Regions from separate parts of the Kitasatospora sp. NPDC053308 genome, predicted to be linked through region 3. Evidence: riboswitches for the same ligand, from Rfam matches in the RefSeq annotation. Region 3 holds a riboswitch; each other region holds the start of a gene.
What was found. A riboswitch is a leader RNA that binds a small molecule or an ion and turns the genes downstream of it on or off. The one in region 3 is predicted to bind cyclic di-AMP.
Positions count from the first base shown of each region.

Region 1 (7,134 bases), on a different contig from region 3:
CTGCTCGGCGAGCCGGCCGACCGCGGCCAGGCCCAACTGCGGTACCTCGCCCAGTCGGGAGACCTCCAGGGTGCTGCCCCCGGCGAGCGCGGCGGCGGCCTTGGCGACGGCCTGCTCGGGCATGCCGACGCCGCCGTCGTCGATCTCGATGACGGCGCCGTTGTGCACCGGCATCAGGGTGACGAAGACCTGGGTGCTGGGCGGGGAGTAGCGGGTCGCGTTGTCCAGCAGCTCGGCGATCGCGTGGATCAGCGCCTCGGCGGCGGCGCCGACCACCGCGGTCTCGATCCGGGAGCGGACGACGACCCGCTGGAACGGCAGGATGCGCGACTGGGCGCCGCGCACGACGTCCTCCAGGGTGACCGGTTCCGGCCAGTGCCGTCCGGCCCGCGCACCGCACAGCACGGCCAGGGTCTGGGCCAGTCGGGCCTGTTGGGCGGCCGCGTGGTCGGCCTTGAGCAGGCCCTCCAGCAGGGCCGGATCGTCGTGGGTGCGTTCCATCTCGTCCAGCAGCGCCTGCTGGTCGTGGGCCATCACCAGGATCCGGCGGGCGACGCTGAGGAAGGCCCGCTGGGTGGAGGCGGTGAGCTCCTGCTCCTGCTGGACGGCGGCCTGTTCGGCTCCACGGCGGGAGAGTTCGGTGCCGAGCTGCTCCTGCAGGCGGGCGAGTTCGCGCTGCAGCCGGGCGGAGCGGCGGCGGTGGGTGACGGACACGGCGTGGTAGCGCGCGGCGGCCACGAGGGCGAGGACGGCGAGTACGCCGGTTGCCGTTACGGACCACTGAGTCATCGTCACGCGGCGAATTCTAGGGTGATGATCCTACGAAGGTGTGAACGGATCTCGCCAAGTGACCGGATCTCGTCAATATCGAGTCAATCCGGCCTCAAACCGGACTCGTTCGCCTCCGACCACCCCTTCTGACGGCGCCTCGGAACGGTGTCACCGGGCCGCCCGCGCGACGGCGGCGTCGCGCCTGATGGCCGATTCCCGTCCCGGGATGTGTGGGGCGTGTGTGCGCGGTGTTGCGGAAGGCGTGACGTCCGGTGCAGGAGCGGCGGGGCCTGTCGGCCGGCCGGGTCCTCGGGCGGAGCGCGGACCCCTCGCCGGTGGTCCGCCCCGGCCCCTCGACCGCGGCGGGCCCGGCGGTCCGGAGGCGGCGGCGCGGGGCGGCGCGGGGCGGCGCGGCCGAGGAGCGGACGCCCGCGGGGCGCCGCCCGGCGGGTGGTCGGACCGCCGGGCGGTGTCCGGTTCTCGTCCTCGGCCCGATGCGCTGCCGCGGGAAGTCGGCGGGCCCGACGTCCGGTGCGCGCCTCCCCGGCCGGAGGGCTTGCCGGACGGCTTCCCCAGCCCGGTGGGGCGGCCGGGGCGGCTCGGCTCCTCACGCGGGCCAGGTGCGCAGGCCGGTGGTGAGGGTGGCGATGAGGCGGTCCTGGGTGGTGGTGAGGTCTTCGGCGAGTCGGAAGGCACCGGCGGTGGTGAGCGAGGCGAAGCCGTGCGCGAGGGACCGGACGGTGCGGGCGGCGTGGATCGCTTCGGAGCCGTCCAGGCCGTACTCCCGCAGGACGGCGATGATCACGCCGACGAGCCGGGCGGCCGCCCGGGCCAGGTCGTCGTCGGGCTGCGGGGCCTGGGGGAGGGCGTGGTAGCGGTGCGGGTGCTCGACGGCGTACGCGTGGTAGGCGCGCAGGACGGCTGCGACGGCGTCGTCCCCGCTGCGCCCGACGGCGGCGTCCGCGAGACGGTCGGCCAGTTCCTCGGTGACCCGGACGGCGATCAGCCGCCGGAGTTCGGCGAGACCGCCGCTGACGTGCTTGTACAGCGAGGGGGTGGCGACGCCGGCCCGGGCGGCGACGGCGGCCAGGGTGAGGGCGTCGGCGCCCTGGTCGTCGATGAGGGCGAGGGCGTGGTCGACGACCTGGTCGGGGGTCAGTCCTACGCGGGGCATGGTCGGGTCTCCGTACGGAAGCGGGCGGGGCCGGTCGCTCAGGCGAGGTCGGCGAGGAAGGGCAGCAGGGCGTCCGCGGTGGCCTGCGGGTTGTCGGCCATCGGGTAGTGCCCGGACCCCTCGATCATCGCCTTCCGCGCGCGCAGGGCCGCGACCTGCCGGTCGGCGACGAGTTCCGGCTTCGGGAAGTCGGGGTCCTTGCTGCCCATGACCACGAGGGCGGGGCACCGCACCGCGGCGGTCCAGCCGGTCGGCGCGGAGTCGCCGGTGACGTACCCGCGGGTGGCGGTCTTCCGGCCGGGGGTGCGCAGGGCGGCGACCAGCCCGTCGACGTAGGCGTCGAAGTCGGCGGGCTTGGCACCGGGGAAGGCCATCCGGCGCAGGTAGAAGCCCCAGAAGGCGGGCCAGTGGACGAGTGCCGCGCCCATCAGGCCGAGGACGCCGCGCATCAGGACGCCGGGCTGCGGGTTCTCGACGAAGGCGTCGATCAGGACGATCCCGGCGATCCGCTCGGGCGCGTCCCCGGCGGCCTTGACCACGGTCGCGCCGGTGTACGAGTTGCCGGCGAGGACGGCGCGCCGGATGCCGAGGTGGTCGAGCAGGGCGAGGACGTCACCGGCGATGGCGGCCGGGCCGTAGTCGTCCCAGGTGAGGGAGGAGTCGCCGAAGCCGCGCAGGTCCATGGTGATGACGCGGTGGCCGGCCGCGACGAGCAGCGGGCGCAGGTGCCGGTACGCGGCGCGGCTGTCGAGCATTCCGGGGAGCAGGACGACGGGCGTGCCGTCGCCCTGGCGGGTGTCGTCGAAGGCGATCCGCCCGCCGGGGACGGTCAGGTACTGGGTCTCCGGGGTGATGGTGGCGTTCATGGTGGGCCTCCTCGGTCCGCTGCTGCGGGGCATCGGCGGTACTGCCGATAGCCATAAAGCTAAGGCTAATAGCCTTAGCCGTCAAGCCCTCGGCCGGCGAGAGTCGAAGAGGGGTCGAAGAGGGGGTGGAAGAGGAGGTGGAGAGGGAGGGATCCGGGCCTTCAGGCCCCCTCGACCTTGAACGGGTCGTGCTCGCTGAGCAGCTTCTCCAGCCGGGCCTGGTCGACCCGGCTGACGATCTCGGCGGACTCGTGCCGGTCCCGGACCACCTTCGCCAGGGTGAACGCGGAGGTGACGGTGTAGAGGAGGCCGATCCCCAGGAACGCCCGGGTCCAGCCGCCGACCGGCAGGTAGGCGATCCCGACGGCGAGGGCGACGCCCGACAGGGCGAAGGAGAGGACGGCCTGGACGTAGTACGCGGCCGTGGTGTGGTTCTTCATCGGTGCGCTCATGGCGTCAGGATGCGGCCGCGCGGTCGGGCCGCACATGAGTAGGAGTACTCAGATGGGGTGCTCGTATGAGGTGTCGTTCGTTGACGTCCGATCACCTGCTCCCCGGCCGTCCCGGACGGATGGCTTGGAATCAGGGCGTCCTAGGATTAACGTCTGATAACGCAGCGCGGTCGTCAACGCCGTACCCAGACGGCACCGTGCGCCGTCGCCTAATCCCACCGGCCGGCCTCCGGGCAGGTCAGGGAGCCGGGGAACCACGTTCCCTGGGGTGAATCGGCGGGGCTCCGGCCCGGCCGTAGGAGACCTTCCTGCTCCGAACCCGTCAGCTAACCCGGTAGGCGCGAAGGAAGGAAAGGAGCGCGCCTCCGTGGCGTCGACGCACACCCCGGCACACCCGGCCGGCCCCGCAGCCGGTACCCAGCTACTCGACCACCCCGGTCCGGACGGGCCGGAGTCCCGCGGCCCCGAGTCCTTCGGGCCGGAGTCCTTCGGGCCCGAGGCCGAGACCAACCGCCACCGGATGCCGCGTCAGACGCGCGGAGCCTCCCCGCTGCTCGGTGTCACCGCCGTCGCCGCCACCCTGGGTGCCACCGGCTTCGCCGCGGCCCCTCCGGCCGCCGCCCCCGCCGTCGAGGCCCCGGACGAGAGCCCGGTCGCACTCTCCGCCGACCCCGGTCTGGCGCTCGCCGCCCGGATCCAGCAGCAGGCCGACAGCCAGCGCACCGCCGCCGAGGAGACCGCCCGCGTCCAGGCCGCGCAGGAGGCCGAGGCCAAGGCCGCCGCCAAGGAGGCCGAGGCCAAGCGGGCCGCCGCGGAGGCCGAGGCCAAGCGCGCCGCCGCCCTCACCCTCCCGGTGAAGGACTACCGGCTCTCCGCGCACTACGGCCAGAGCGCCCGCTACTGGGCCAACCTGCACACCGGCCTGGACTTCGCCGCCGACACCGGCACCCCCGTCTACGCGCTCGGCCAGGGCACCATCACCTCGGCCGGCTGGTCCGGCTCGTACGGCTACCGGATCGTCGAGACCCTGCCCGACGGCACCGAGATCTGGTACTGCCACCTCTCCTCGATCATCAAGGGCTCCGGCGGGGTCACCGCCGGCCAGCAGATCGGCAAGGTCGGCGCGACCGGCAACGTCACCGGCCCGCACCTGCACCTGGAGGTCCGCCCGGGCGGCGGCGCCCCGGTCGACCCGGAGCCCTGGCTCCAGCAGCGCGGCCTCACCCCGTAACCACACCCCGAGAAGCCTCGGACGCCCCTGGCCGCCCGAGGCCGCCGGACACCGAGGAGCCCCCGACCGCACGCGGCCGGGGGCTCCTCGCGCCGTCGCGCCGCTCTCACTCCTCCGCGGGCAGCTGCGCCAGGTAGGCGTCGATCTCCTCCGGGCCCGGCTCCGGCGCCAGCTCCGGGAACTCCTCCACCAGCAGCCGCGGCAGCCCCGGCACCGTCCACTCCCCGAACAGGTCGAGCGCCGCGCCGACCGCCGCCTCCTCGAACTGCCCGAAGTCCCCGGCCAGTTCGTCCGGCATCGGCCGCCCGAGCGCGGTCAGCTCGGCCAGGTTGCGGTAGCTGCGCCGCATCAGCCCCTGCTCCAGCAGCCGCCGCGCGCCGTCCGTGGCCATGCCGACCGACAGCACCCGGCCGGGCCCCCAGCCCTGCTCGTCCGGCTCGTCCAGCCAGCCGGCCGCCGCCAGCGCCTCGAACGCGGCGAGCCGCTCCTCCTCCGCGAGACCGCCGAAGCCGGCCAGCCAGTCCCGCACCGCCTCACCGTCCGTGACGTCCACCCCGTGCGCGTGCAGCAGCAGGGCGTACAACCGGGGCCAGGTCACCAGGTCGGCGCGGCGCAGCAGGCCGGCCGCGACCTCGCCCTGCCACTCGGCCTCCGCGTGCAGCCGTTCCTGGCGCTTGGCGTTGAGCCGCCGGGCGGCCCGCTGGTGGTCGACCAGCAGCCGGACGGCGGCGCCGTACGCGAGCGGGTCCGCCTCGGGCGCGGGTTGGACGTACAGGTGGAGCCGCTCGTAGAGCAGGTGCTCCACCGCGTTGGAGGTCAGTTCGGGCCAGCCGTCGTGCATCCTGCCCTCGCCCAGCTCCAGCAGCGCCAGCACCGTGCGCAGCGGCTCCTCGGCCACCGGCGCGCGGCCCTGCTCGGCCGCCCAGGCGAGCAGGTCGGCGGCCCTGGTGCGCGGGGCGAGCCGCAGGTCATCGTCGTTCATAGTCCGAACGGTAGCCGTCGGGGGCGGGTAGGGTCGGCTGCCATGGTCCCCGTACGACTCACCGGCCCCCGCCTGGCCATCCGCGAGTACCACCACACCGAGGGTGACGTGGACGCGCTGCACGCGCTGTTCGGCGACCCGGAGGTGACCCGCCACCTGCCCTTCGCGCCGCACGACCGCGAGACCTGCGCCGACCAGATCGAGCTCTACCTGGAGGAGGCGATGGCCGAGCAACGGGACACCTACCGGCTCGCCGTGACCAGGCTCGCCGACGCGCCGGACCCGCAGGACGCGACCCCGATCGGGCAGGCCTCGCTCACCCTCGACGGGCACCGCGGCGCCGAGCTCGGCTGCGTCCTCGGCCGCGAGTCCCGGGGCCGCGGCTACGCGGGCGAGATCACCCGCCTGCTCTGCGACTTCGCCTTCCGCACCCTGGAGCTGCACCGCGTCGATGCCCGGGTCGCGGTGGGCAACACGGCCTCGGTCACGGTCCTCACCCGGCTCGGGTTCCGGCCGGAGGGGCGGGAGCGGCAGGGCGGATCGGAGGGCGGCGCCGGCGCCGACGGGTACCGCTACGCGCTGCGCGCCGACCAGTGGCCGGGCCCGGCCGGGGGTTAACCCCACCCCCGATCCGCCAGGCCTCCGGATGCCCCCGCCACCCGCCCCCGGAGCAGACTGGACGTCGTCAGGGAACACGAACGAGCGTCAGAACGAGGGGCCGGGGCCGGGACATGAGCAGCAGCCGAAGCACGCGGGACCACGAGTGGGACGTCCTGGGCGGTGACGGTCAGGGCCACCAGCCGCTCCCGACCCGGGCCCACCGGACCGAGCACCCGCCGGCCTTCTGGCAGGCACCGTTCTCCGCTCAGTACTACCGCGAGGTCGGCTACGCGCTCACCGCCCTGCCGGTGGCGATCGCCGGTTTCACCGCCGCGATCACCCTGTTCTGCCTCGGCCTGGGCACCTTCGTCACCGCCCTCGGCCTGCCCGTGCTGGCCGGTCTGACCACGGTGGGCCGCGGCTTCGGCCGGCTGGAGCGGGCCCGGGTGCGCGGCATGCTGGGGCTGGACGTCCCCGGTCCGAAGCCGGTGCGGCAGGTCCGCCCGGGCGGCTGGGGCGCGATCACCGCGCGGCTGGCGGACGGGGCGGGCTGGAAGGCCGCGCTGCACCAGGTGGTGATGTTCCCCTGGGCGGTCTTCAGCTTCGCCATGACGCTGGTGTTCCTGCTGCTCGGCTGGGCGATGGCGCTCTACCCGGTCTACCACTGGGTCTTCCCGACCTACACCTCCTGGCGCGGCTACCGGGTGTTCGACTACACGGACAGCCACCACGTCCAGCACGTCTACTACATCGAGGGCACGTGGCAGATCGCGGCGTTCTCGGCGGCCGGGGTGCTGCTGGTGTTCCTCACCGCGCAGCTGGTCCGCGGCCTGACCAACGTCAACCGGGCCGCCGCCCAGGGCCTGCTCGGCCGCTGAGCCGCCGCCAGGTACCGGCCCCGGCCCCGGACGACGGCCCCGGCCCGGCCCCGGCTCCACCCTCCGCCCCACCCTCCGCCCCGCCCCGCCCCCGTCCGCTCCGGCCTCGGTCGCCCTCCGGGTGCGGGCGGGGCCGGAGCGTGTTCGGATGACCGCGTGTCCGCCACCGGCCTTCCTCCC
Region 1 is NZ_JBVJJY010000001.1:23,357-30,490, reverse strand. It holds gene ACZ6Y7_RS00125 (ATP-binding protein) at 1-789, opposite strand, end outside; gene ACZ6Y7_RS00120 (TetR/AcrR family transcriptional regulator) at 1,379-1,945, opposite strand; gene ACZ6Y7_RS00115 (alpha/beta fold hydrolase) at 1,984-2,811, opposite strand; gene ACZ6Y7_RS00110 (YiaA/YiaB family inner membrane protein) at 2,973-3,263, opposite strand; cyclic di-AMP (ydaO/yuaA leader) riboswitch at 3,460-3,618, shown strand; gene ACZ6Y7_RS00105 (M23 family metallopeptidase) at 3,631-4,494, shown strand; gene ACZ6Y7_RS00100 (hypothetical protein) at 4,601-5,476, opposite strand; gene ACZ6Y7_RS00095 (GNAT family N-acetyltransferase) at 5,519-6,094, shown strand; gene ACZ6Y7_RS00090 (sensor domain-containing protein) at 6,208-6,954, shown strand; gene ACZ6Y7_RS00085 (class I SAM-dependent methyltransferase) at 7,111-7,134, shown strand, end outside.
Region 1: it holds a riboswitch for cyclic di-AMP, as region 3 does, so the genes downstream of both, ACZ6Y7_RS00105 (M23 family metallopeptidase) here and ACZ6Y7_RS23405 (M23 family metallopeptidase) in region 3, are expected to answer to the same signal.

Region 2 (7,134 bases), on a different contig from region 3:
TTGTTGGTCATGCCGCTGTCGATGCTGCCCGGTGCGACGCAGACCGCACGCAGGCCCTGCTTCGCGTACTCCGCGGCGATGGCGTGGGTGAAGGACTGGATGCCGCCCTTGGTCGCGGCGTACGCGGCCATGTAGGGGTGGGCGAAGCTTGCGGAGGTGGAGCTGAAGTTGACCACCACGCCCCGGCCGCCGGCGAGCAGGGCGGGGAGCGCCTCGCGGGTCATCAGGAAGGTGCCGGTGAGGTTCACCGCGAGGAGCTTGTTCCAGAACTCCAGGCTGGTCTGGTGGGTGTGCGAGGAGCGGAGGATGCCGGCCGCGTTGACCAGGACGTCCAGGCCGCCCAGGCCGCCCAGGCCGGCCACCGCTTCGGCGACGCCCGCGACGACGGCGGTCTCGTCGGAGACGTCGAGGACCCGGATGGCCAGCCGGTCCGCGGTGCCGTCCGTGGTCGCGCGGTCCAGGGTCCTCTTCAGACCGTCCTCGTCGACGTCCGCGGCGACGACCTTCCCGCCCTCGGCGAGGATCCGGTGCACAGTCGCCCGGCCGATGCCCGAGCCGCCGCCCGTGACGAGGACGTTCCGTCCGCTGAAGCGCTCCATGGTGGTACTCCGTTCGTTCGTGGTCTCTCGACCTCACGAGACACGGTACGCCCAAGTGGCACGTCGTGCCAATAAGTCTCGTCGTGCCATTCAGGCGTGTGCTGCCACAGTGGCACCCGCCCGCGTAGGCTGACCCCGTGACCGGACGCCCGACCCTGAACCAGCGCCGCCGTGACGCCACCCGGCTGGACATCGCCCGCACCGCCGCCGCGCTCTTCGCCGAACAGGGGGCCGAGGCCACCACTGCCGAGGAGATCGCCCTCGCCGCGGGCATCTCGCTGCGCACCTTCTACCGGTACTTCTCCGTCAAGGAGGACGCCGTGGCGCCGCTGCTCGCGGCGGGCGGACGGCAGTGGGTCGACCGGCTCGCCGACAGCCCCGCCGACCTGCCGCTGCGCGAGGCCCTGGAGCGGGCTGCGGTCGCGTCGCTGACGCCGGGCGACGAAGCGGGTGCCGAGATGATGCGGTGGACCCGAAGCCTGCTGCGCGACCCGCGGCTGGAGGGCACCTGGCAGCGCGTCCACGCCGAGTCGGAGGAGCGGCTGCGCGTCGTCCTCGCCGAACGCTGCCCGCAGGGCGTCGACCCGCTGGAGATCCGGCTGGCCGCCGCCGCCGCGACGGCGGCGATCCGGGTGGCCCTGGAGCAGTGGGCCGCCTCCTCTGTCGCCGCCACCGGCCCCGGCTCCCCGCAGGAGCTCGGCGCGCGCTGCGTGCGCGAGCTCACGGCGGGCCTGCGGCTCTGGGAGCAGGTGTCCTGAGCGTGCGGGGCCGCGTCTGGGTCGCGTCGGGTCGCGTCGGGTCACGTCGGGTCGCGTCGGCCCGTGATGCCCCTCCCGTGTCGCGGGAAACGGCTGACAGATGTCAACCGACAGATTTCAGATGACAGATTTCGAAATCTGTCATCTGAAATCTGTCAGCCGAACCCTCCAGTCGGCCCCGGCCGCCCGAGACCCGAGCGGCCGCTCCCCGCGAACTCCCAGCCGCCCGTCAGCCTTCTCCCAGCTCCCGCTAGGGTTGATCTTCGTGTCCCGGCGGGGAACCGGGGTGAGCTCCTCGGATGTCCCCAGCGGAGGGGCTGGAGTTCGAGGCGTGGGAGCAAGTAGGACATGGGTCTGACGAGCCACAAGGTGCTGGCGCTGACCGTATTGATCGCCGTCGTGGTCATGGGGGGAACGGTCTGGCTCTGGCCCAGGCTGGCCGGGAAGACTTGGCGGGCGGTGCTCGGCCGGATCGGCGCCCTGCTCGCCACCCAGCTCACGGTGCTCGCGGCGCTCGGCCTGGTGGCGAACAACTACTTCGCCTTCTACAGCAGTTGGGACGACCTCCTGGGCACCGGTGACACCGGCCCGGTGGTGATCCACAACAAGGCGGACGCCTCCGGGCGCCTGCTGGTGGAGACCGTCGGCCACGCGGCGGTCAAGGGCGGCGGCGCGATGGGCCGTGAGCCCGGCCAGTCCGGTGAGATCCGCAAGGTCCGGATCGACGGTGCGGTCAGCCGCCTGTCGACCGAGGGCTACGTGTACCTGCCCCCGCAGTACTTCCAGCCCGAGTACGCGCAGAAGCGGTTCCCGGCCGTGATCGTCAGCACCGGGTTCCCGGGGATCGCCGAGAACCTGATCACCCGGTTCAACTACCCCGGCGCGGCGCTCAAGCTGCTGCAGGAGGGCCGGATGCAGCCGACCGTCATGGTGCTGATGCGTCCGTCGCCCGCGCTGCCGCAGGACACCGAGTGCGAGGACATCCCGAACGGTCCGCAGTCCGACACGTACTTCACCAAGGACGTGCCCTCGGCGATCCAGGCCAGCTTCCGGGTCTCGTCCGACCCGCAGGCCTGGGCGTTCATGGGCAACTCCACGGGCGGCTACTGCGCGCTCAAGCTGGCCATGCGCCACCCCGACGTGTTCCCGACCGCCGTCGCCCTCTCCGCCTACTACGATGCCGCCGACGACCCGACCACCGGTGACCTGTTCGGCGGCAGCAAGCAGCGCCGCGACGAGGCCAACCTGATGTGGCGGCTGAAGAACCTGCCGGCGCCCAAGGTGTCCGTGCTGCTGGCCGGCACCAAGAAGGGCGACGGCGACTACCGCCGGGAGACCGAGGCCTTCGTCGACGCCGCGCAGAGCCCGATGAAGGTCTCGTACAGCATGCTGGAGAACGGCGGCCACAACTTCGAGACCTGGAGCGCGCTGCTGCCCTCCTCGCTGGAGTGGCTGTCCCAGCAACTCAAGGTGCCCGACCAGGCCGTCTGACGGACAGGCGCGCCAGACGACCGAACCCCCGGGGCCGCGGCCCCGGGGGTTCGATCGTCACGTGGCTCAGGCCACCCGCTCCAGCGTCCCGGTGTGCAACTGCCCGACCCGGCCGCCCTCGCCCTCGAAGGTCCAGAAGGCCCGGATCGTGAGGTTGTTGAGGTCCATCACATGGCTGACGGTGATCCCGCTCTGCTCCGTCCAGCTGATGAAGTAGATCTCCGGCGCGACCTCGGCGACGTGCAGCCGCACGTCCTCCCACTGGCCCGCGGACTCGCCGAGGCCCTCCCAGCGCAACCGCGTGCCGTCGGCCGAGTAGGTGTTGCGGAAGGCCGCGCCGTTGTCGGCCCGGAAGACGTAGGTACGGCCGGCGAAGGCGGGCAGGGGCGCGGTCATGGTGGGGCGGCTCCTCGTTTCGGGGGTCGGTGCTCGTGTGCACTGCGCTCTTGTGCACTGCGGAAGATGTCAGGCTCAAATTTATCCGACCGGGCGCACCCCGTCGGATCTTTGCCGCAGGACGGGTCACCGCGCCGCCTGGCACGACGCCCGGCTCCACCCCCGGCGCTGGGCCCGGCTCCATGCCGGGCCCTGCACCCGCCCTCACGCCCGGCACCGCCTGCCGCGCCACACCGGCCCGCCCGGAATGATCAACTCGGCCGCCACGCAGCGTCGTTGATCGACACCGCTGTGAGCTGCGCGACAACCGGCCCGGAGGAGTTGTCCGTTCACGTACGGCCTGCCTAGCCTGCAACGGCGTCCGCCCCTCGCGGACCCCGCCGCCGGGACGCCTAGTCCTGTCCACCCGCCGGCGGGTCACCGAGCACCACAGCGGACGGGAGCGGGGGAACCAAGGTCGGCGCCCGACCCGTGCGCACGCGCGCGCGGGCCGAGGCTAGGGGTGAAGCCGCTCCACAGGCGGCCGGGCAACTGCAGCCCGAACCCGACAGCTAACCTCGCAGGCGTCGCAGAGGTGACCCATGCCCCAGCCTGCCGCTGCCCGGCGCCGCGCGCCGCGCCACGCCCGCCCCTCCCACCGCGGCCGCAACGCCGCCTTCGCCGCCACCGGGGCGCTCGCCATCAGCGGCGCCGGACTGCTCGGACTGCCGTCCGTCACCGGTGCCCAGGCCGCCACCGCGCCGACCGTCACCCAGGACCGCCTCGCCCCGGCCACCATGGTCGCGGGCAAGGCCACCACGGCCTCGCTCACCCTGCACTCCTCGGCCTGCTTCACCGCGAAGACCGTGGGCGTGGGCGTGCGGGACGCGCGCGGCACCAACCTGGACTTCCCCGGCAACGCCTCCAACGTGCAGATCTGCCCGAGCGGTGTGAACTTCACCAGCGGTGCGCGCACCCTGCCCGCCGGCACCTACACCCAGTTCGGCTTCTGGCAGGACCTCGGCGGCGCCTGGCACAACCTGCCCTCGCAGCAGCTGGTGGTCTCGGCCACCGCCACCCCCGCGCCGACCCCGACCCCCGCGCCGACCGCCACCCCCACCGCGACCCCGACCCCCACCGCGACCCCGACCCCGAGCCCCACCGCGACCCCGACCAGCACCCCCGCGCCGACCTCCCCGGTCGCCGGCAAGTCGCTGACCTGGTCCGACGAGTTCAACGGCCCGCTCTCCTGGGGCCAGCGCTGGGTCGGCGACAAGAGCACCGCCTACAAGTACGGGAACCACAACCCGGACGACAACAAGCTCGACTGGCTGAACAAGAACAACGTCAGCGTCGCGGGCGGGGTCGCCACCTTCACCGCCACGTCCGGCGGACCGGCCCTGGAGAACGGCAAGCAGTCCTGGAACACCGGCTTCCTGACCACCGAGGGCTCCAGCGAGGGCTTCCAGGTCAAGACCGGCGACTACGCCGAGACCCGGGTCAAGCTGCCCGCCGGCACCGGTGCCTGGCCGGCCCTGTGGACCTGGAAGAACGGCAACGGGGAGATCGACTCCTTCGAGTACCACCCCGACAACCCGAACCTGCTGGAGCTGACCAACCACGTCAACCCCGGCAACCCGAAGTACTACACCGACGCGAGTGCCATCGCGAAGGACCAGTGGGTGACCATCGGCACCTACTACGGCGCCACCTCGGTGGACTGGTACGTCAACGGCGTCAAGGTCTTCTCGGACGGCAAGGGCGTGGGCGCCAACTGGTCGGCGTACCTGATCCTCAACCTCTCGGTGTGCGCGGGCCAGTACCACCCGGCGCCGCAGGGGACCGCCCCGATCACCATGGCCGCCGACTACGTCCGCGTCTACCGGTGACCGGTGACCGGTAGTCCGTAGGACCGTCCCCCGGTCACCGGAAGCAGGCAGCCGCTCGCGGGCGGCCGGTGACCGGTGGGACGGACGTGGTCCCGGAACCGTCAGCCCGCCGACTCGACCACCGGGATGGTGAACGGCGTGCGGTTGTCGCTCTCGTTCCGGTCGTCCGCGCTGTGCACCGCGACCCGGCCGCCGTGCAGCTCGCCCGGCTCCAGGTCGCGGCTGAGCCGGAGCGGGATGAGCGCGGTCGCGCTGCGTCCTTCCTTCAACCCGGGTCCGAAGACGCACTGCACCCGGTGGCCGTTCTGGAGCACCTCGCAGCCCGAGGGGTAGAACGGCCCCTCCGCCGTGACCCCCTCCGGCAGGGCGGCCACGACCGTGAACGGGGAGGCGGTGGTGTCCGGGCCCCGGTTGGCGACGAAGGCGTGGAGCGTCGTGAGGCCGCCGGGGGCCACCCCCTCGGGGGCGATCCGCACCACTTCCAGGTCCGAGTGCGAGGGCGCGGGCACCACGGCGGGCAGGGTGGACACCACGGTGGACGAGCCCGCCGCCCCCGGAGCGCCGACCTCCACCGCCGGACGGGGCTCCGGCCGGCGCAGCGCCCAGGACGGGCCGGTGGCCAGCACCGCCACCGCGCAGCCCGTCGTCACGGCCGCCACCACCCGGGCCCCGCCGATCCTCCCGCTCCTCGTGCGGCCCCGCCCTGGCGCGCCGCCCCGTACATCCTGGTCCGGCATCCCGCTCACCCTGCTCTCGTGCTCCGGCCGCCCGCGCCGTCGCGGGCCGCGTCCGGCATCAGGGTGGCCGAGCCGTCGCGGCGACCGGACGGTAACCCGAGCCGTGCCGCCGGCCCTCCGCCCGGACGGAGGAGGGCAGGCCCCGCCCACCGCAGAGCGGGGTTGACGGGGCGTCGGCTCAGGAGTCGTCAGGGTGCGAGGACCTGCCCCAGGCGGGCGGCGATCTGGTGCATCACGGGGACGAGCGAGGCGGCCCCGGCCTGCTCCTCCAGCGCCCGGATGCGGGCCTCCGGTCCGGAGACGGAGAGCGCGGTGGGCGTCGGCGCGCCTGGGACGGCGAGGGCGATGCAGCGGACGCCGATCTCCTGCTCCTGGTCGTCGACCACGTACCCGCGCTCGCGCGCCTCGGCGAGCTGGTTCATCAGCTCCTGCGGGTCGGTGACGGTGTACTCGGTGTGCGCGGGCAGCGGGTTGGGGCCGAGGACGGCGCGGGCCTCCTCCTCGGGGAGCTGGGCGAGCAGCGCCTTGCCGACGCCGGTGCAGTGCGGCTGCACCCGTCGTCCGACCTCGGTGAACATCCGCATCGAGCGCCGCGACTGCACCTGCCCGACGTAGACCACCTCGCCGCCCTCCAGGACGGCCAGGTTGGCGGTCTCGCCGGTGGCCTCCATGAGTTCGGCCAGGTAGGGACGGGCCCAGCTGCCGAGCAGGCGGCCGGCGGTCTCGCCGAGGCGGATCAGCCGGGGGCCAAGGGTGTAGCGGCGCGCGGTGTCCTGGCGGACATAGCCCTGTTGGACGAGGGTACGAACCAGTCGGTGGATGGTCGGCATCGGGAGGCCGGAACTGGTGGAGAGCTCGCTGAGCGTGGCCACGCCGCCGGAGTCGGCCAGCGCCTCCAGGAGCTGGAAGGCGCGCTCGACGGACTGCACGCCGCCGCTCGCGCGGTCGGAGCCTGTCGTCGATGCTGTGTCGGGGGTCGCAACCACCGGCGTTCCCTTCGCTGTCGGGGAGGAGTAGAGTCCCGGCGATCTCTTCAACAAACCGTTGAAATTCTGTATCGCGGAAACTAGTCTCCACCTTACAGAATCGAACCCGCCGACAGGCGGGTAACGATCGAGGAAGTTCCCGAGGGGCTTCCAGAGGAAGCTCCCACCGGGGCTCCCTTCGTCAGGCTCAACCGTCTTAGGAGTGTCCTGCTCATGGCTGCAGATCAGGGGCCCGTCGGCGCCTCCCCCGCCGCTCCGGTCGTCACTGTCGCCGGTCCGCGCGTCCACCGGGCGGAGGA
Region 2 is NZ_JBVJJY010000003.1:449,864-456,997, forward strand. It holds gene ACZ6Y7_RS09930 (SDR family NAD(P)-dependent oxidoreductase) at 1-599, opposite strand, end outside; gene ACZ6Y7_RS09935 (TetR family transcriptional regulator) at 737-1,357, shown strand; gene ACZ6Y7_RS09940 (alpha/beta hydrolase) at 1,706-2,848, shown strand; gene ACZ6Y7_RS09945 (phenolic acid decarboxylase) at 2,915-3,244, opposite strand; cyclic di-AMP (ydaO/yuaA leader) riboswitch at 3,696-3,825, shown strand; gene ACZ6Y7_RS09950 (glycoside hydrolase family 16 protein) at 3,826-5,112, shown strand; gene ACZ6Y7_RS09955 (hypothetical protein) at 5,214-5,762, opposite strand; gene ACZ6Y7_RS09960 (IclR family transcriptional regulator) at 6,038-6,835, opposite strand; gene aceB (malate synthase A) at 7,049-7,134, shown strand, end outside.
Region 2: it holds a riboswitch for cyclic di-AMP, as region 3 does, so the genes downstream of both, ACZ6Y7_RS09950 (glycoside hydrolase family 16 protein) here and ACZ6Y7_RS23405 (M23 family metallopeptidase) in region 3, are expected to answer to the same signal.

Region 3 (7,134 bases):
CCACCAAGGTGCTGATGGGCGCGGTGCGCGCGGGCGTCGGCCGGGAGACCGGGCACGAGGTCATCAAGGAGCACGCCGTCGCCTCCGCGCTGGCGATGCGCGCGGGCGCCCGGGAGAACGAGCTGCTGGACCGCCTGGCCGCCGACGAGCGGATCCCGCTGGATCGGGCCGCCCTGGACGCGCTGCTGGCCGACCGGCTCTCCTTCACCGGTGCGGCCGGCGCCCAGGTCGCCGAGGTGGTCCGCCAGGTGGAGGCCGTCGCGGCCGCCTACCCGGAGGCCGCCAAGTACGCGCCGGGCGACATCCTCTGAGAGGTCGATCTGCCCTGCGGCGTCCGTGAGGTGACGTCGCGTCAGTTCTCGGGCGGGGGCCCCGCCGCCGGACCGGTGGCGGGGCCCCCGCGCGTCTGGACGTGGCCCGGATCGTACGGCGGCGTGGTGGTGCCGCAGGGCCAGTCGCAGTTCGGCTCGGCGACCGGCTGCTCCTCGGGCGCCAGCACGTTGCCCCGGACGGTGGCGAACGCGATCAGCCCGCCGCCCGCCAGTAGCCCGGCGCAGATCAGCATCGCGGTGTGGAAGGCGGAGTCGACGGCGGACGGCACCCGGTAGGCGTCGCCGCTCAGTCCGGCCAGTGCCGGGAGCGCCGCCACCGCGAGCAGGCCGGCCGCGCGGGCGGCGGCGTTGTTGACCCCGCTGGCGATGCCCGCGTGCCGGACCTCGACCGCGGCCAGCACGGTGGCCGTCAGCGGCGCGACCAGCAGGGTCATCCCGCAGCCCATCACCGTGACGGCGGGCAGCACGTCCGCCCAGTAGGAGGAGCCGGGGCCGGTGCGGAGCATCAGCAGCACCCCGGCCGCGCACAGCATCGGGCCGACGGTGAGCGGGAGGCGCGGACCGATCCGCTTGCCGAGGCGCCCGGCGCGCGCCGACAGCAACAGCATCAGGATGGTGATCGGCACCAGCGCGAACCCGGAGACCAGCGGCGAGAAGCCGCAGACGATCTGCAGCTGCACCACCAGCAGGAAGAACACGCCGCTGAACGCCGCGTACACGCAGAGGGTGACCAGGTTCACGGCGGTGAACAGCCGGGAGGAGAACAGGCCGAGCGGCAGCATCGGTTCGGGCGCGCGGCGCTCGACGGCGACGAAGAGGACCGCGAGCGCCACGCCGATCACCCCGCTGACCCAGACCGCGGGGGACACCCCCTCGCCGGCCGCGGTCAGCGCATAGGTGACCGCGCCCAGGGCGAGCGCGGCGAGCACCGCGCCGAGCACGTCGAAGCGGCCGGTGGCGCTCTCGTCCCGGCTCTCCGGCACGGACCGGGTGGTGACCGCGATCACGGCGGCGGCGAGCGGCAGGTTCAGCAGGAAGATCCAGCGCCAGCCGGGGCCGTCCACCAGCCAGCCGCCGAGGAAGGGGCCGACCGCGGCCGACACCCCGCCGAGGCCGGACCACAGCCCGACCGCGGCCGAGCGGTCGTCAGGGTGGAATACCGCCTGGAGCATGGCGAGCGAGCCGGGGGTGAGCAGCGCCCCGCCGATGCCCTGGACGGCGCGGGCGGCGATCAGCACGTGGATGTTCGGTGCGGCGGCGCAGGCGGCCGAGGCGACGGCGAACCAGATCACCCCGATCAGGAAGACCCGCCGCCGCCCGTAGCGGTCGCCGAGCGCCCCGCCGAGCAGGATCAGGCCCGCCAGGGTCAGCAGATAGGCGTTCAGCGTCCACTGCAGGGAGGCGAGCGAGGCTCCCAGGTCGGCGCCGATCCGGGGCAGGGCGACGTTCACCACGGTGCCGTCGAGCATCGCCATGCTGGAGCCGAGCACGGTTGCCAGTACTACCCAGCGACCCTGCGCGGTGCCCAGGCGCAAGGAGCCGGCTTCGGAGGTGGCCACGGCCCGATCCTGCGGCCTGCGGGGCGCACGTGACAAGGGTCACCGGAGTGCGTGTTGGTGCCGAGCGGTACGTGAGCGGACGGTCGCGCAGCGCCGTCGACGTCGGCGCAGGGTCGTGGATCAGTGGCGCGCGGTGAATGGATTGTGTACACACCGTGCAGTGGATCATTCGGAGGGTCACCGCCCCGGGAGGGGTGGTTGCCGGTTCAAGAGATCGACATTGCTTCACCCGAACGGATGGGTTTTAGTTCAGCGACCGCCCGGCCAGTCCGGACGGATCCACCGGGTGGAACGCCGAGTCCTGCCGCTGCCCGGTGGTTCGAACTGAACTCTGTACGGCAGGAGCGGGGGACCCACAGGTAAGTCGCCGGACCGGAGTTCGCGCCTCAGGGCGCGGGCGTCCAGGACCGGCTAGGGGTGAAGCCGCGCATGCGGCCGGGCAACTCCAGCCCGAACCCGACAGCTCACCTCGCAGGCGTCGGAGAGGAAACTTCCATGCCTGCTCAGGCTCGTCGTATCGCTCTGCCCCGCGCCGCCCGCATCGGCATCGCCACCGCCGTCACCGGCGTCTCCTTCGCCCTTCCGCTCGTCACCGCGATGAGCAGCGCCCAGGCCCACACCGCCCCGGTCGCCCCGGTCGCCGCCTCCTCCGCTGCCGTTGCGGCGGACTCCGCGGCCGAGGCCAAGCCGGCCGCCGCGGCCAAGGTCGCCGAAAGCTACCGCGTCGTCAGCGGCGACACCCTGTCCAAGATCGCCGACGCCAAGAACGTCGAGGGCGGCTGGCACGCGCTGTACGAGCAGAACCGCTCGGTCGTCGGCGCCAACCCGAACCTGATCTTCCCGGGCCAGCAGCTCGCGCTCACCGGCCACGCCGCCGCTCCGGCCGCTCCCGCCAAGCCGGCCGCCCCGGCCGCTCCCGCGAAGCCGCAGGCGCAGGTCCAGGTCAAGACCGAGGCCGCCAAGCCGTCCGCCCCCGTGCAGACCCAGGTTCAGACCGCCGCTCCGGCCCCGGCCGTGACCGCCGCTCCGGTCGCCTCGACCTCCGGCTACGTCGCGCCGCTGGCCCACCCGGTGCTGGGTGAGGCCTATGGCGTGGCCGGCTCGATGTGGGCCTCCGGCCACCACACCGGCCAGGACTTCGTCGCCTCCACCGGCACCCCGCTGCGTGCCGTCGCCAACGGTGTCGTGGTCAAGGCCGGCAACGGCGGCGCCTACGGCAACGAGGTCGAGATCAAGCTTGCCGACGGCCACTACGCCCAGTACGCGCACCTCTCCGTGATCGGCGTGTCGATCGGTCAGACCGTCACCGTCGGCCAGCAGATCGGCCTCTCCGGCGCCACCGGCAACGTGACCGGTCCGCACCTGCACTTCGAGATCCGCACCGGTCCGGAGTACGGCTCGGACATCGACCCGGTCGCCTACCTGCGCGCGCACGGCGTCGCGCTCTGACCCTGCCGGGGTACCAGAACCACCGCTGCTGCGGAGCGAATCGATCCTCCGGGATGGTCATGTCGGGTGACCGCTCGACCGGGTGATCGCCGCACAGTGGACATGGGCGCGGGACACGCCCAGGCCGGCCCGGCTCGTGGGACCAACCTCCCTCGCGAGCCGGGCCGGCCACTGTCGTTTCCGGGCCGGGGCCGGGGCCGGGCCTTAGGGACCTTCGGGCGGGGCGTCGACTCCGGGTGATCGGCGGCTGGTTGTCGCGGGGTCTGGTTGTCGCGCGGTCCAGTTGTCGGGTTGTCCGGTTGTCGGGTTGTCGGGGTGTCGGTTCGTTGCGCGGGGCGGTCGCGGCCTCCGACGCGCTCGTGGGACAGCGGTCCTGGTGGTGCGGAGGCTCTGCTCCTGCGCGGCGGACGGGGACTTCCACGTGCGGGGGCGGCACCAAGAGACGGCGCACTGGCTCGGGGTGCTGGTCGCGCCGCTGGTGGCGGGGTGGCGATGGGCGGGCCGGTGGTGGCGGCCGGGGTGCCGGCGCTCGCGGTGGGGCGGTGGCGGCCCCGGCTGTACCCGCGGAGGGGCGGATCGTGGCGGAGGGCGCGGTGGAACGGTGAGTCCGCCGGGGCCGTCCGGGACCGCGGGCCGTGCGGGACCGCGGGCGGTGCGGGCGGTTCAGTGGTGGTGGGCCGGGAGGCCGTACCGGGCGGCGGACAGCAGCTCGTGCATCCGGCGGCCGAAGTCCTCGGGGTCGCGGGCCGGCTCGGGGAAGACCAGACGGACGTCGCGGTGGCCGTCCGGGTGGTCCAGGCGCAGCACCAGGCCGTGGCGGTCCAGGGCGAGCGGGCGGACGGCCGGGTTGCGGGTGAGCAGGGCCGGGTCGAGCAGCCGGGTGAGGGCGTGGAGCGCGTCGGGGTGCTCGTCGGCGACGTGGGTGAGCATCGCGGCCTCGTGGCGGGCCATCGGGTCGGGGGCGGCGAGGGCGAGGTCGGCGGCGGTGACCGCGCCGGTGCCGTACGGGGTGGCGAGGACGGCGTGGGCGACGTCCACGTGCAGGTGGACGCTGAGGCCGTCGTCGGCGAGGTGGGCCAGGTGCAGTCGGCCGGCCAGGGTGAGGCGGGCGCGGACGCGGTCGCGGACGGCGACGGGGGCGACGTCGGTGACGTCGAGGACGACGGCGAGGCCCTCGGTGGCGCGGGCGAGGGCCGCGGTGAGCGGCGCGTCCAGCGGGGCACGCAGCCGCAGGCGGGAGTGGTGGACGGAGACCGGGGTGTCCAGGTCGTGCTGCTCGCCCAGGGCGCGGACGGTGAGCGAGGAGGTCGTGCCGAGCAGGCTGAGGATCCGTTCGGCGGTGGTGGGCTCGGGGACCTCGGTGTCGCCGGTGGGCAGGCTCATGGACGGACCTCCAGGGAAGTTAGGTGAGCCTAACCTAATGGTGGTGGTGGGGCGTGGCAAGCGGGCGTGCGGCGGCCGGGAACACCGCGGGCGCCGGGGTGTGGGGGTACGGGGTGCGCGGGGAGTCCGGGTGTGCCGAGGGCCCGGACGCGGCCCATCGAGGGGGCGTCCGAGCCCTGGGGGGTGGGGCGGCGTCAGGCGATGACGGCCTGGGCGTCGATCTCGACCAGCATCGGCTCCTGCGGGAGCTCGACGAAGACGGTGGTGCGGCAGGGCTTCACGCCGCCGGGCTTGATGTTCTCCTCGATGAACTCCGCGTAGACCTCGTTCATCAGCGGGAAGTCGGCGCGCTTGGTGAGGTAGACGCGGAACATCACCACGTCCTCGATGGTCGCGCCGCCGGCCTCGACGACGGCCTTGACGTTCTCCAGGGTGCGCCGGGTCTGCGCCCTCACGTCGCCGCGGTGGAGGTACTCGCCGGTCGCCGGGTCCTGCGGGCCCTGGCCGGAGACCTGCAGGATCGGGCCCTTGCGGACGCCCTGGGAGAACACCCAGGCGGGGGCGGGGGCGCCGTCGGTGCGGATCTCGGTCTTGTCGGCGGTCGGGGCGTGCTCGGCGGACATGGCTCTCCTTGGTGGGCGACGGATCGTCAGCTGGATTCGGGGCGGCCGCAGTCGGCCGAGACGGCGCGAGCGGTGGCGAGCAACTGGGGGAGGAGGTCCAGCACCTGGTCGTACGGGAGGACGACGTCCGGGACGGAGATGGACGCGGCGGCGACGACCCGTCCGCTGGCGTCCCGGATCGGCGCGGCCACGCAGTTGATGAAGGCCTCGTGCTCGGCGTGGTCCTGCGCCCAGCCCTGGGCGGCGACCTTCTCCAGCTCGGCGAGCAGGGCCTCGGGGGTGGTGAGCGTGCGCTCGGTGTGCCGGACGAAGTCGATCCCGGCCACCACCCGGCGGCGCTCGGGCAGCGGCAGGTCGGCCAGCAGCACCTTGGAGACGGCGGCGCTGTGCAGCGCGGCGCGCAGGCCGATCCGGGAGTACATCCGGACCGGGTGGCGGGAGTCGAACTTGTCGATGTAGACCACCTCGCCGCCCTCGTACGCGGCCAGGTGCACGGTCTGGCCGGTCGCGGCGTTCAGCTCGGCCAGGTGCGGGCCGGCGATCCGGCGGACGCCGCGCTGCTCCAGGGCCAGGCCGGAGAGCGCGAAGAGACCGGCGCCGAGGTGGTAGCGGTAGGCCGCGTCGCGGTAGACGAATCGTTCCTCTTCGAGGCTCTGGAGCAGCCGGAGCACCGTCGTCTTGTGGACGCCGAGCACCTCGGCGAGCTGGTCGAGGGAACGTTCGCCCTCGCCGAGCTCGGCGAGGATGCGCAGGGCGCGGGTGACGGTCTGGCTCATCGTGCTCCGCTCCGGGGGCCGGGGTTCGTGCTCATGGTGTTCGGGCGGCCGGGCCGGGCCGGGGCGGCGGACGCCGCGCGGCCGGTGGGCAGGGTCGGGCCGGTGATGCCGTCGGCGGTGACCCGGGTGGCGGCCCAGTCGGCGGGGGAGGCGTCGAGCAGCGCCGACACCACGGCGGCGGGCGGCAGTTCGGCCTGGTCGCCGTGGGCGGTCAGCGCGCAGGCGGCGCTCAGGTGGCCGAGCCGCAGCCGACGGCGCTGGTCCAGGCCGCGGACGGTGCCGGCCAGGTAGCCGGCGGCGAAGGCGTCCCCCGCGCCCGTGGCCTCGACCACCTCCACGGCGAGGGCCGGTTCGGTGACCGCCGTGCCGTCCCGCTCCAGAGCCGTGACGTGCCGGTCCGCGTCCTTGACCACGAGGGTCGCGGGGGACGGGAAGCGGCGGCGCAGGGCGGTCGGGTCACCGGTGCCGAAGGCGGCCTGCGCCTCGTCGGCGCCGAGCAGCAGCAGGTCGGCGGCGTCCAGCAGGGGCGGCAGTACGGCCGGATCGCGGTCCCGCCACAGCGCGGGGCGCCAGTTGAGGTCGAAGCTGACGAGCCGGCCCGGACGGCGGTCGGCGAGCAGGACGCGCAGCAGGGCGAGGCAGTCGTCGGAGAGCGCGGCGGTGATGCCGGACAGGTGCAGCAGGCGGGCTCCGGCCAGCAGGGCGGCGGCGGCCGGGTCGGTGAGCAGGGCGGGGGAGAGCGCGGCGGCCGCCGAGCCGCGCCGGTGGTAGTGCAGGCGACTGCGGCCGGGGCCGAGGTCGTGGTCGTGGCCGGTGGTGCCGCCGACCTCCTTGAGGTAGAGGCCGGTCGGGCGGTGCGGATCGACCCTGACGGCCGAGACGTCCACGCCGCGCGCCGCGACCTCGGCGAGCAGGCGGCGGCCGAAGCCGTCGTCACCGACCCGGCTGATCCAGGCGGTCGGCACGCCGAGCGCGGCCAGCGTGCCGGCCACGTTGGACTCGGCGCCGCCGA
Region 3 is NZ_JBVJJY010000010.1:227,209-234,342, reverse strand. It holds gene purB (adenylosuccinate lyase) at 1-311, shown strand, start outside; gene ACZ6Y7_RS23410 (MFS transporter) at 353-1,807, opposite strand; cyclic di-AMP (ydaO/yuaA leader) riboswitch at 2,204-2,384, shown strand; gene ACZ6Y7_RS23405 (M23 family metallopeptidase) at 2,387-3,340, shown strand; gene ACZ6Y7_RS23400 (DUF2470 domain-containing protein) at 4,004-4,723, opposite strand; gene ACZ6Y7_RS23395 (RidA family protein) at 4,918-5,346, opposite strand; gene ACZ6Y7_RS23390 (IclR family transcriptional regulator) at 5,373-6,122, opposite strand; gene ACZ6Y7_RS23385 (sugar kinase) at 6,119-7,134, opposite strand, start outside.